DNA from 2 places in the Arthrobacter sp. CAL618 genome. Region 2 is predicted to be linked to the other one. Evidence: predicted binding sites of a transcription regulator. Region 2 holds the regulator's gene; the other holds the start of a gene.
The links. The regulator LexA, encoded in region 2, represses DNA repair genes until DNA is damaged. The targets are predictions, from matches to a motif close to TCGAACANNTGTTCGA.

Region 1: the regulator LexA is predicted to act here: its motif matches at 2,437-2,452, upstream of uvrA (excinuclease ABC subunit UvrA).

What each region holds. Positions count from the first base shown of each region.
Region 1 is NZ_ASZW01000045.1:7,802-12,009, forward strand. It holds gene uvrA (excinuclease ABC subunit UvrA) at 1-2,366, opposite strand, end outside; gene K728_RS0102665 (GntR family transcriptional regulator) at 2,497-2,892, opposite strand; gene K728_RS0102670 (MBL fold metallo-hydrolase) at 3,029-3,667, shown strand; gene K728_RS0102675 (trans-aconitate 2-methyltransferase) at 3,766-4,208, opposite strand, start outside.
Region 2 is NZ_ASZW01000189.1:7,610-11,817, reverse strand. It holds gene hisB (imidazoleglycerol-phosphate dehydratase HisB) at 1-505, opposite strand, end outside; gene K728_RS0111445 (histidinol-phosphate transaminase) at 588-1,697, opposite strand; gene K728_RS0111440 (LysM peptidoglycan-binding domain-containing protein) at 1,856-2,230, opposite strand; gene lexA (transcriptional repressor LexA) at 2,701-3,357, shown strand; partial or broken gene K728_RS23250 (ATP-dependent DNA helicase) at 3,354-4,208, opposite strand, start outside.

The DNA.
Region 1 (4,208 bases), on a different contig from region 2:
TAGTGGACTTCGAGCGTTTCCCGGTTGTAGCGCTGACCGTGACATACCTCGCACGGCACGTATACGTCCGGGAGGAAGTTCATTTCAATCTTCAGGGTGCCGTCGCCGGAGCAGGCTTCGCAGCGGCCGCCCTTCACGTTGAATGAGAACCGGCCGGGGAGGTAGCCCCGGACCTTCGCCTCGGTGGTCTCGGCAAACAGCTTCCGGATGTTGTCGAAGACACCGGTGTAGGTGGCTGGGTTGGAGCGTGGTGTCCGGCCGATGGGGCTCTGGTCGACGTGGACCACTTTGTCGAGGTGTTCGAGCCCATCGATCCGCTTGTGCCGGCCGGCAACCTGCTTGGCGCCGTTGAGCTTGTTGGCCAGCACCTTGTAGAGGATCTCGTTGACCAGGGTGGACTTCCCTGACCCGCTGACACCCGTGACCGCGGTGAGGACGCCCAGGGGGAAGGCAATGTCGAAGGACGTCAGGTTATGTTCGCGTGCACCGACCACCTTGAGCTGCCGGGACTTGTCGATCTTGCGGCGCTTCTTCGGGATTTCGATCTTCCGCCGACCGGAGAGGTAGTCACCGGTGATGGAACGCTCATTGGTGAGGAGGTCTTCAAGCAGACCGGAGTGGACCACCTCGCCGCCGTGCTCGCCGGCGCCGGGGCCGATGTCGACAATCCAGTCGGCTTCCTGGATGGTGTCCTCGTCATGCTCGACGACGATCAGGGTGTTGCCGAGGTTACGGAGGCGGGCGAGCGTCTCGATCAGCCGCCGGTTGTCGCGCTGATGCAGCCCGATTGACGGTTCATCGAGAACGTAGAGTACGCCCACAAGTCCTGAACCGATCTGGGTTGCCAGCCGGATGCGCTGTGCCTCTCCGCCGGACAGGGTCCCGGAGGCGCGTTCGAGGTTCAGGTACTCGAGTCCGACGTCGAGCAGGAACTGGAGCCGGGCCTGGATTTCCTTGAGGACCTGGCTGGCAATCTGGGCTTCACGGCCGGTGAGCACCAGGTTGTTGAGGAAGTCGCTGCAGTCGCGCATTGGCATGGCTGCGACCGACGCAATGGATTTGCCATTGATTAGGACCGAGAGTGAGGCCGGGTTCAGCCGGGCACCGCCACACGCGGGGCACGGGATCTGCCGCATGTACTCCTCGTAGCGGTCGCGTGCGTGATCGGATTCGGTTTCGAGATGCTTGCGGTGGATGTACTGCACAGCGCCTTCGAAGCCGGTGCTGTACTTACGCTCCCGGCCGAACCTGTTCTTGTACTGCACCACCACCTTGTGGTCCTTGCCGTACAGGGCTGCTTCCCGGGCGCGGTCCGGCAACTTGTGCCAGGGTACGTCCATCTTGAAGTTCAGCTCTTTCGAGAGACCTTCAAGCAGCCGGGTCCAGTACTCGAGGGTTGCGGTGCCCAGCGACCAGGGGGCGATGGCGCCTTCCGCCAGACTCAGGTCCGGGTTGGGGACGACCAGCTCTTCGTCAACCTCAAGCTTGGTGCCGATCCCGGTGCAGACGGGGCACGCGCCGAAGGGGTTGTTGAAGGAGAACGAGCGTGGCTCGATCTCATCGATGGCCAGGGGGTGCTCATTGGGGCAGGCCAGGTGCTCGGAGAACGCCCTGACGCGTTTGCTGTCTTTTTCGGGTAGATCAACGAAATCGGCGAGGACCCGGCCGTCGGCCAGCTTGAGCGCCGTCTCCACCGAGTCGGTGAGCCGTTGACTGATGCCGTCCTTGACCACCAGCCGGTCGACAATCACTTCGATGGTGTGTTTGTACTGTTTGCCGAGCTTGGGTGGATCTGACAGCTGGACGACGTCGCCGTCGACACGGGCGCGGGCGTAGCCTTTGGCCGTCAGCTCCTGGAACAGGTCGACGAACTCTCCCTTGCGGCCTCGCACCACGGGGGCGAGGATCTGGAATCGGGTGCCCTCTTCGAGTTCAAGCAGCTGATCGACGATCTGCTGGGGGGTCTGCTTGGCGACCGGTTCGCCACAGGTGGGGCAGTGTGGGCGTCCCACGCGGGCCCAGAGGAGGCGCATGTAGTCGTAAATCTCGGTGATGGTGCCGACTGTTGACCGGGGGTTCTTGTTGGTCGACTTCTGGTCGATGGACACCGCTGGCGACAGACCCTCAATAAAGTCAACGTCAGGCTTGTCCACCTGACCCAGGAACTGCCTGGCGTAGGCCGACAGGGACTCGACGTAGCGCCGCTGACCTTCCGCGAAGATCGTGTCGAACGCGAGGGATGACTTTCCCGACCCTGAGAGACCGGTGAAGACGATCATCGCGTCACGCGGCAGGTCGAGGTCAACGTTGCGCAGGTTGTGCTCGCGTGCTCCCTTGACGATCAGACGCGAAAGATCCTGCGACATTTTGGGATCGGAAAACTCAGATTCGAGCGAAGTTGCAATAGACACCCATTCACTCTAATTGAAACCGTGTTCGAATACATATTCGATCGGCTGGTTTTCAGCGTGTCGTCGGCGCGTTGGCCCCCGATGTTCACCGACGGCGCAGAGCGGCCCGCAAATAGGCAACGGCCTCGTCCTCGGTGAGGCCGTTGGCCTTGATCACATCCGCGTATTTGTCGGCGGCTGCGGCCGCCCGTTGCCGTGCTTCATCTCCTGCCGCCGCGACAACGGTTCCTGCCCGCGACCGGGTGACCACAATGTTGGCCTGCTCCAGTTCCCGATACGCCCTGGCAACGGTGTTGACTGCTACTCCGAGGTGGCCGGCGAGGGTGCGCACGGGTGGCAGGCGGGTCCCGACGGGAAGCGATCCGTTGTTCGCGGCGTCGAGGATCTGCACGCGGAGTTGTTCGTAGGGTGGCACAGAGCTTGCCTGGTCAATGCGGAGCCAACTGGTGACGTCGGAGCTGCCTGTTGCGCCTGGATTCACTGTGGCCTTTCCGGTCTCTGTCACTCGTCACTGTTGTCCGGCCATTTCCCGGGCGGACCGCTGATGCCCATATTGTTCCACGCACCCCTGTGCCCCGAAAGTCTTGCCGATTTACCGGCGTGCCTAGACTGGGTTCATGCTTACTCTTCAGGATCTGACCATCCGCTCGATCTCGGTCAGCGAGATGGACAACAACGTCTACCTGCTGACCTCGAAGGCCACGGGCGCACAGGTGCTGATTGACGCCGCCGATGACGCTCCCGCCATCATGGCGCTCCTTGCCGAGGGCGCCGCAGACACCACGGCTGAGCCGAAGCTGGCGCTGATCGTCACCACCCATTCGCACTGGGACCATGTTCGGGCGCTGGCCGACGTCGTCGGGCAGACGGGAGCGCGCACTGCGGCCGGCACGGAAGACGTCACCGACATAGCGGTGCCTACGGATGTTCGGCTGGAGCACGGGGATATTGCCACTTTCGAGGGCTTCGACCTCGAAGCCATCAAGTTGCGCGGACACACACCGGGGAGCGTTGCCTTGTTGTACCGCGACCCGCACGGCCCGGCACACTTGTTTACTGGGGATTCGCTGTTCCCCGGCGGCATCGGGAACACCCAGGGCGACGCCGCCCGGTTTGAGTCGTTGCTCAACGACGTGTCCGAGCGGATCTTCGACTATCTGCCGGACGACACCGTCGTGCATCCCGGCCATGGGAAGGGCACCACCGTCGGGGCTGAACGCCCGCAGCTTGAGGAATGGCGCGCCCGCGGCTGGTAAAACCGGCCGTCCGGCGGGCTCACCGCCGTCGGAACCCACCTTCCCGTCCACCTGTGTGCAGGTGCGTTGGCTGGCCCCCGGCTCAGGGCTGGCGGGAACTATCCCGCGGGGTCCTTGCTCCTACTTCGTCCGGTCTTGACGCCGACGGCGAAGATCCGGCGGAAGCCGAAGACTGTCCCCCAAGGTTCCTCGGGGTAGGCTCCACGCAGCAGGGCAGCATACTGTTCGACGAAGGCCGCGGCGTCGTCGTCGGACAGCGCATTCAGTACCGGGCGCAATCCGGTGCCCTTCAGCCATTGCAGCACCGGATCGGGTCCCGTGAGGACGTGCTGGTAGGTGGTCTCCCAGACGTCGGCGGTCATGCGCGCCTCGCTAAGCATTCGCAGGTACTCCTCCGGCTCCGACACGACGTCGGTATGCCTCAGCACTCCCCCGAGCTGGTCCCGCCAGGCGTTCGATCCGGCCAGTTCGCGCATCAAGGTGTGCGCCGGGGATCCGAAGTTGCCAGGAACCTGCAGGGCCAGCCAGGCACCTGGACGAA
Region 2 (4,208 bases):
CCCGTCCACCCAACACCGTCATGTGCAGACAGATCTGGGCATGCAGGGTGATCGCCTCGAAGACGTGCCGGGTCAGCGAGCCGGTGAAGTGCCCTCCGATCAGGTGGTATTCCTGGCCTGCAGGCTCACCCGTGTGCACCAGGTATGGCCGGCCGGAGATGTCGACGACGGCGTTGGCCAACGCCTCATCCAGGGGCACCGTCGCTTCGCCGAACCTGCGGATCCCGGCCTTCGTCCCCAGGGCCTCCCGGAGCACCTCGCCGATGGTGATGGCGACATCCTCGACGGTGTGGTGGACATCGATGTGCGTGTCACCGGTGGCTCGGACCGTGAGGTCGATCAGTGAGTGCTTGGCCAGCGCAGTCAGCATGTGGTCGTAGAACGGCACCGAGGTGCTGATCTCCGCGCGTCCGGTGCCGTCAAGATCGAGCTCGACAAACACCGACGACTCGCTGGTGGTCCGTTCCCGGCTCGCAGTGCGTCCGACAGTGGTTTCCACGCTCATGGCTATCCTTCGATTGGTACGTAGCGGATGGGTGACGGTAGGGACAGCACCGGGCGCCGCTTGGAAAGGGTCTATCACCAGTCTAGGAGACGGTCCCCTCCAGCAGGGCACCGAGGGTGTCGAGGAACGCTGTGGTTTCCGTCTCGGTGCCTGCGGTGACCCGGAGGTGACCGGGAATACCGACGTCGCGAATCAGCACTCCCCCGTCGAGCAGGCCCTGCCAGATGCGGTGCGGGTCGTCCAGTCCGCCGAAGAGAACGAAGTTGGCGTCCGAGGGCACCGGGGTCAACCCGAGGTGTTGGAGACTGGTCACTATCCGATCGCGTTGCACCTTGATGTTTTCCACGTTGGCAAGCAATCGGTCAGAGTGGGTCAGGGCCGCGTTCGCTGCCGCCTGGGTGATGGCCGAAAGGTGGTACGGCAACCGGACCAGGCGCAGCGCGTCAGCAACCTCGGGGGCCGCCGCCAGGTAACCGAGCCTCGTCCCGGCCATCGCGAAAGCCTTGCTCATGGTGCGTGACACCACAAGACGTTCCCGGCCCGCCAGCAGGCTGAGGGCGCTGACGGTGCCTGCGTGGGCGAACTCGGCATAGGCCTCATCGACGATCACGATTGCCTGCGCGTCGCTGCCCGCCTCATAAACCGCTTCCACCACATCCAGGCCCAGCGCTGAGCCGGTCGGGTTGTTCGGCGAGCACAGGAAGACGAGGTTCGCGCCGGATTCGCGCACTTCGCGGGCCGCGTCGGCGGCGCTGAGCTCGAACCTGTCGTTACCCTGCCCTGCGATATAGCGGGTGCCGGTGCTGCTGGCCAGCAACGGATACATGGAGTAGGTCGGGGGGAAGCCGATGGCTGATCGACCCGGGCCACCGAAGGCCTGCAGCAGGTGCTGCAGTACCTCGTTGGATCCGTTGGCGGCCCACAGGTTTTCGGGCGTCAGTCCGTGGCCGAGGTAGCGTGCGAGATTGGTCCGGAGTTCGGTGAACTCACGGTCGGGGTAACGGTTCAGCCCCCCGACCTCCCGGCTCACCGCATCAACGATTGCCTGCCGGACATCGTCCGGCACTCCATGGGTATTCTCATTGACGTTTAGGAGGATGGGGACATCCAACTGGGGTGCCCCGTAGGGGTGCTTGCCCCGCAGATCCTCACGCAGGGGCAACCGGCTCAACCGCTCAAACTGTTCGCTCACCTGTCAAGGTTAAGCGTGGAGTGCTGCAGGTGCAGAATCGACGGGCCTTCACCCTTCATCAGGATCTTCACCGCGTTCGCAGAAGCTCCACACCCGGTGGCCGATACTGGCCGACCGGGTTGGAGGGTTCTGGGGGTGCAGCACTGGCTGTCGAGGAGTTACCGGTTGGTGGGGACATCCAGTTGCTGCCCTGCCTGCAGCACTGAGGTGCCCAGGCTGTTCAGTTCAACGATCTCGGAGACGACGATGCGCGGATCGCGGTCCGGAGCGAACTCGGTTGCCAGCTGCCAGATGGTTTCGCCGGCTGCGACGCTGACACTGACGGTCTCGGTCACCTCTCCGCCTTCAGCTGATGCCTTGGCAGGCGAGTTGAAAAATCCTGACAACATCAGAACGGCCGACGCGAGTAGCACGATCGGCAATCCGACCAACAGGAGCCGGCCCCTGCGGGTAAGCCGCAGCTTGGTGGCGCCGCTCTTGGTCGCGTCGCTTTCGGTGGTGGGGAAATTCTGGTGTGTGGTGATGACAGACATGGATACACCTCTCTGTACTCTCGAATCAGTCCATTCGGTCCTGGGGTATGAGCCCGGGACCAACCCTGAAGGTTGAAGGCGGTGTTCGAGCTAAAACCGGCGATTCCTGTTTTGTTCGAACTTATCTTCGAATTACTGCTTGTTTATTTTTAGCACTGATTGACGAACTTTGTCGAGACACGATCGAACAAATGTTTGAAAACGTGTCCTGACTCCCTTACCGTTAGGGCAAGGATGAAGGTTCGGGATCCAGCAGAAACCAGCACATCATCCGCCACTGACAAAATAAGCTCGGCCCCTGGAATCCAGGGATCTGCCGGGGTACATGGATTCTTATCGAAGGGACAGCGACCGTGAAAGAGTCCGACGCACCACTGGATGAACCGGCCTCCGACCTTGCCCCGGCTGACCCCGCCCCGGCCGTCCTGCCAGCCCGTGGCCGCCCGCGTGGGCGCCAGGTGCCCAAGGGCATGACGCCCCGCCAGAAGAAGATCCTTGAGACCATTCAGCGGGCCATCGGCACCAACGGGTATCCGCCCTCCATGCGCGAGATCGGAGACACGGTGGGGCTCGCCAGTCTCTCGAGCGTCACCCATCAGTTGTCGCAGCTCGAGCGGATGGGCTATCTCAGGCGCGATCCGAAGCGCCCCCGCGCCATGGAGATCCTGCTTCCGCTGACCCTCGACCATGATCAGCACAGCGGCGAAGAAGGATCGGGGCAGGGCACGACACCGGACGTCGGCGGCGCGATCGACGCAGCCATGGTTCCGATGGTGGGGCGGATCGCTGCCGGCGGCCCGGTGCTGGCCGACCAGGTAGTGGAAGATGTCATGCCGCTACCCCGCCAGTTGGTGGGCCACGGCGATCTCTTCATGTTGCGGGTCTATGGCGATTCGATGATCGACGCCGCCATTTGCGACGGTGACTGGGTAGTGGTCCGGCGCCAGCAGGAAGCACAGAACGGTGACATCGTGGCCGCGCTCCTCGACGACGAGGCGACTGTGAAGACTTTCCGTCAGCGCGACGGTCACACCTGGCTGCTCCCCCAGAACACCCAGTACGAGCCGATCCTGGGAGACCTCGCCACGATTATGGGCAAGGTCGTCTCGGTCATGCGCGCCCTCTAACCCCCGGGCGTGGGTTTTCCTGCCAGCCGCTCCAGGACGCCGACCGCCGTCGTGCGATCGGTGGTGGACCAAAAAGGCGGCAGCGCGGCACGCAGGAATGATCCGTAGCGTGCGTTGGCGAGCCTGGAATCGAGGATCGCCACCACCCCCTTGTCTTCGGCTGCGCGGATGAGGCGTCCGGCGCCCTGAGCGAGGCGGACGGCCGCGTGGGTTGCCGAAACACTCATGAAACCGTTTCCACCGGCTTTCGCTACGGCTCTCGTCCGAGCTGTCATGAGTGGGTCGTCAGGGCGCGGGAAGGGAATGCGGTCGATGGTCACCAGCCGGCACGACCGGCCTGGCACATCGACGCCCTGCCAGAGTGACATGGTGCCGAAGAGGCACGTGTCCGGCTCATCCGAGAATTGTTTGACCAGCGCCGACATTGACGATTCGCCCTGGCACAGGATTTCGAAGTCGACCCGAGGGCGCAGTGCTTCGGCCGCGTCTTCGGCCGCGCGGCGGGAGGAAAAAAGTCCCAGCGCCCCACCCCGCGATGCTTTCAGCAAGACCTCCAGTTCGTCGAGCTGCTCAGGCGAGGTGCCCCGCTCCGGCTTTGGAAGGTCCTTCGCGACATACAGGACGCCCTGCTTCGGGTAGTCGAAGGGGCTGCCGACGTCGACGCCGGTCCATGACGGCGCCGAGGCGCCCGCGAGACCGAGCGAACCGGCGACTGGACCGAATTCGGCCCCGATGGCGAGCGTTGCCGAGGTCAGGACCACTGTGTGATCGGCGAACAGGCCTTCCCGCAGCTTCCCGGCCACGGACAGTGGCGCGATGTTGATGGTCGCGGGTGCGTCGTCGTCGGGCTG